DNA from 2 places in the Streptosporangium sp. NBC_01639 genome. Region 2 is predicted to be linked to the other one. Evidence: predicted binding sites of a transcription regulator. Region 2 holds the regulator's gene; the other holds the start of a gene.
The links. Region 2 encodes HrcA, which represses chaperone genes, less so after heat shock. Its sites were predicted from a motif close to TTGGCACTCTCNNNNNGAGAGTGCCAA; they were not measured.
Positions count from the first base shown of each region.

Region 1 (2,199 bases), 4.3 Mb from region 2:
GGGATGACCGTGTGCTCGACGCGGAGTGCCCTGGCGATCCGGCCGGCGATGACCACGTCGGGGTGGTCGTCCAGGCCGTTGGTGGTCGCTCGGAACGGGACCTTGGCGGCGTGCAGCACCGCGGCGACCAGGCGGCTGTCCCGGCCGCCCGTCAGCGCCAGGTTCACCGGCTCCCCCGCCGCGCGCAGCGGCTCCACGGTCGCGAGCAGCGCGCCGGCCAGTTCCTCGACGAGTGCCTTCTTCTGCCTGCGCGTGGTGGGTGCCGGCGCCGCGGTGGGGAGCGGAGTCCGAGTGATCGTACGGCGGCCGCCGGTGACGGTGACGGCCGAGGAAGGCGGCAGCGCGGTCACCCCCCGGTAGGGCGTCTCGTCGGAGAGGAAGTAGCCCTGCCGGATCAGCGACTGCAGCGCGAGTACGTCCCACTCGACCCGGTCGCCGCGGGCGGCGAGGTGGACCAGCAGCGCACGGCTGCCGATCACGTGCACGTCGGGGGTCTCGGCGTAGTAGACCGGGCAGACCCGGTGGATCGCGGTGGCGGCCGACAGTTCGCGGCCGCCCGCGCGGAACACCGAGAAGCATCCGCCGACCGCCTCGGTGCTCAGCTCCGGCATGCCCGCCAGCCGGTCGATCTCGCCGGGCGCGGCCAGATGGCCGTTCACCCCGGTCACCCGGTCATGCCCGGCGGACAGCAGGGCCGGCTGCCGGGAGTCGTCCGGCTCGTTGGTCCAGGCGAACAGGGAGACACCGGGACGATGCCACTCGCGGGGCCTGATGACCTCCGGTGGGACGGGGAACGCGGCGTCGATCGCGCCCCTGACGGCGTGCAGCATCGCGTCCGGGATACCGGTTTCCGGGTTTTTGGCCGCCAGGCCGAGATATACGCGCATGTTGAGGGATCTTATGGTGCATGTTTTCAAGACAGCCGGGAGCTTGCCGGAAATGAGGGCGTCCTGTCGCTCGACCGGCTGCTCGGCCTCGGCGGGCGCGACCCGAATCGGAAGCCTTGATCACGCGCTGAGCACGGTTTGCAGTCGCTTGGGTGAAGTGCCCGACTTGCTCTCGGGGGGAGTCGTCGTAGGAGGTGACACGCATCCTACGGAGGCGACATGAACACGCGCACGCTCGCCATTGCCCTCACCGTGATCGCTCTGCTGCTCGTCGCCGCCTGCGGCGGATCGGATGGCGGTGGCAGCAAGCCTGCCACCGACCAGGGGAACGGTCCCGGACAGGCGGCCCCGTCCCAGGCGCAGGACCGGGACACCGGCGCCACTGAGGAGCGGGACACCACCACCGACCAGATCTCCACCTTCGCCCTCGACGTGGACACCGCCTCTTACGGCTACGCCAGGCGGGTCCTCCAGGAGGGCCGGCTGCCCGAACCGGGCCAGATCCGGCCGGAGGAGTTCGTCAACTCCTTCCGCCAGGACTACGAGGAACCCCGGGACGACGGGTTCACCGTGCACCTGGATGGCGCCCGCATGCCGGAGAACGGCACCGCGCTGGTCCGGGTCGGCCTGCAGACCCGCAAGGCGGACGCGGAGGCGCGGCGTCCGGCGAACCTGACCTTCGTCGTGGATGTGTCCGGCTCGATGGGTGAGCCCGGCCGGCTCGACCTGGTCCGTGAGGCTCTGCACAAGCTCGTCGACCAGCTCGGACCGGGGGACCAGGTCTCCGTCGTCGCCTTCAGCGGCGAGGCCGAGCTGGTCGTCCCCATGACCTCCGCCGACGGCAGGGACGCGTTGCACGCGGCCATAGAGCGCCTCGCCGCACGGGAGTCCACAAACCTGGAATCGGGGCTGACCACCGGCTACGCCGAAGCGTCGCGCGCCTTCCGCCCGGCGGCCACCAACCGGGTCATCCTGCTCTCCGACGGCCTGGCCAACACCGGCGACACCAGCTGGCAGGGCATCCTCACCCGGGTGAAGGAGTTCGCCGGCCGGCAGGTGACCCTGCTCTGCGTCGGCGTCGGCCGTGACTACGGCGACCAGCTGATGGAGCAGCTCGCCGACAACGGCGACGGCGCCGCGGTCTACGTCGGCTCGGCCGACGACGCACGCAAGGTGTTCGTCGAACAGCTCGCCACCAACCTCGACCTCCGGGCCCGTGACGCCAAGGCGCAGGTGGTGTTCAATCCCTCGGCTGTGGAGTCCTACCACCTGATCGGCTACGAGAACCGGCAGATCGCCACCGAGGACTTCC
Region 1 is NZ_CP109272.1:7,014,354-7,016,552, forward strand. It holds gene OHA77_RS31970 (asparagine synthase-related protein) at 1-887, opposite strand, end outside; gene OHA77_RS31975 (von Willebrand factor type A domain-containing protein) at 1,107-2,199, shown strand, end outside.
Region 1: the regulator HrcA is predicted to act here: its motif matches at 1,025-1,051, upstream of OHA77_RS31975 (von Willebrand factor type A domain-containing protein).

Region 2 (2,199 bases):
CAGGTGGTCGATTCCCTCGAGATACTCCACGACCACGCCTTCGACCCGGAGGTCGTGGCCCCAGACCTTCTCCACGAGGGCGGCGTCGTGCACGCCCTCCACATAGATCCGGCTCTCCTTCGCCACCCGGGCCCGCAGGCCCTCCACCGCGATGGAGCCCGAGGCGCTCCTCCGGGGAGCCTGCGGCGCGGCGGCGGGCCGTACCAGCGTCACCACCTTGCCCTCCAGGAGGAAGGCGGCGGGCTCCAGCGGGAACAGCCGCCGCCGCCCGAACCGGTCCTCCAGCGTGACGGCTTCCTTGTCGCAGGCCACCACGGCGCCGCAGAAGCCGCCACCGGCGTCCTCCACGACCAGGTCGAGCTCGGCGGGGACCTGGGGGATCTTCCCCTTGAGAGGGCGTCGCCAGTTCTCCGCAAGCACGTCACGCTCGTACATCAGCCACCGCCCGCTCTCTCATCTCGGATCAAGGGGACGGTAGCAAAAAGCCGCGATCACCCGCCGTGCGGCCGCGGCCTGACGCTGCGGGCCGCAGGGCTGTCGAGGTGCGCCGTAGCCCGGTACGTCCGAGGTGGTCCCGCCGGGGGGCATGTCATAAATTGTGAGTCTTACCGCTTGTGTGGCGATAGGGGTTGCTTGACAACCGCTCGACTCTGTCATCCTGACGTCGTGTTATCGCACCCCGCGGGCAAGGGCCGTACACTTGGCACTCGGGAACACAGAGTGCCAGACCTGGCGTTTCGCGTTCGGGTGCGGGCAAGGAGGTGAGCGCGTTGGTCGACGACCGCAAGTTGGCGGTGCTCCGCGCCATCGTCGAGGACTACGTGTCCACCAACGAGCCGGTGGGCTCCAAGGCCCTCGTCGAACGGCACAACCTGGGTGTCTCGCCCGCGACCATCCGTAACGACATGGCGGTGCTGGAGGAGCAGGGCTACATCGCCCAACCCCACACCAGCGCCGGCAGGGTCCCCACCGACAAGGGTTACCGGCTGTTCGTCGACCGGCTTTCGCAGGTGAAGCCGCTGTCGAGCGCGGAGCGGAAGGCCATCGAGACCTTCCTCGCCGGAGCCATGGACATCGACGACGTCGTGATGCGCACGGTGCGGCTGCTGGCGCAGCTCACCCGTCAGGTCGCCGTCGTGCAATATCCCACCCTGACGAACTCCGCGGTCCGCCACGTCGAGCTGGTCCCGCTGAGTGAGCGCCGGCTGATGTTCGTGCTCATCACCAACACGGGACGGGTCGAGCAGCGCGTGGTCGAACTGCCCGACGTGGTCGACGAGACCCGCGTCGCCCATCTGCGCGCGACTCTCAACGCCTGCCTGGACGGCTGCGGGCTGGCCCGTGTCCCGGACATGGTCGCCGACCTGCCCGCCCGGCTTCCGGCGGAGGACCGGCCGCTCGCGGCCACGGTCCTGTCGGTGCTGCTGGAGTCCCTGGTGGACCGGCATGATGAAAAGATTGTCTTCGCCGGGGCCGCCAACCTCGCGGGAGCCGACTTCACCGTCGGACTCCGCGATGTGCTGGAGGCCCTGGAAGAGCAGGTCGTGCTCATGCGCCTGCTCGGTGAGACCTCGGACCTTTCGGCTCTGACGGTGCGGATCGGCTCGGAGAACCCCTACACGGGTCTCCAGGGCACATCGCTCGTCGCCGCCGGATACGGTTCGGGGGACAAGCAACTGGCCCGGCTCGGTGTGCTGGGTCCGACGCGAATGGACTACCCGGTCACGATGGGCGCGGTGCGCGCGGTGGCACGCTACGTCAGCCAGATCCTGGCTGCATCCTAAGAGGTCAACTAAGTGGCTAAGAGCGACTACTACGGCACCCTCGGGGTGCGCCGCGACGCCAGTGCGGAAGAGATCAAGAAGGCATACCGCCGCCTGGCTCGAGAGTTGCATCCCGACGTGAACCCCGACCCTGAGACCCAGGAGCGGTTCAAGGACATCACACAGGCATACGAGGTGCTGTCCGACGCCAACAAGCGTCAGATGTACGACATGGGCGCCGATCCGTTCGCCTCGGGTGCCGGCGCCGGTGCCGGGGGCTTCGGGGCGGGCTTCCCGTTCAGCGACATCATGGACGCCTTCTTCGGCGCAGCCGGCGGCGGCGGTGGCCGCGGTCCGCGGTCACGTGCCCGACGGGGTCGCAACGCGACCATCCGGGTGGAGCTCGACCTGAGCGAGTCGGCCTTCGGCACCACCC
Region 2 is NZ_CP109272.1:2,256,636-2,258,834, reverse strand. It holds gene OHA77_RS10105 (DUF3097 domain-containing protein) at 1-435, opposite strand, end outside; gene hrcA (heat-inducible transcriptional repressor HrcA) at 771-1,784, shown strand; gene dnaJ (molecular chaperone DnaJ) at 1,797-2,199, shown strand, end outside.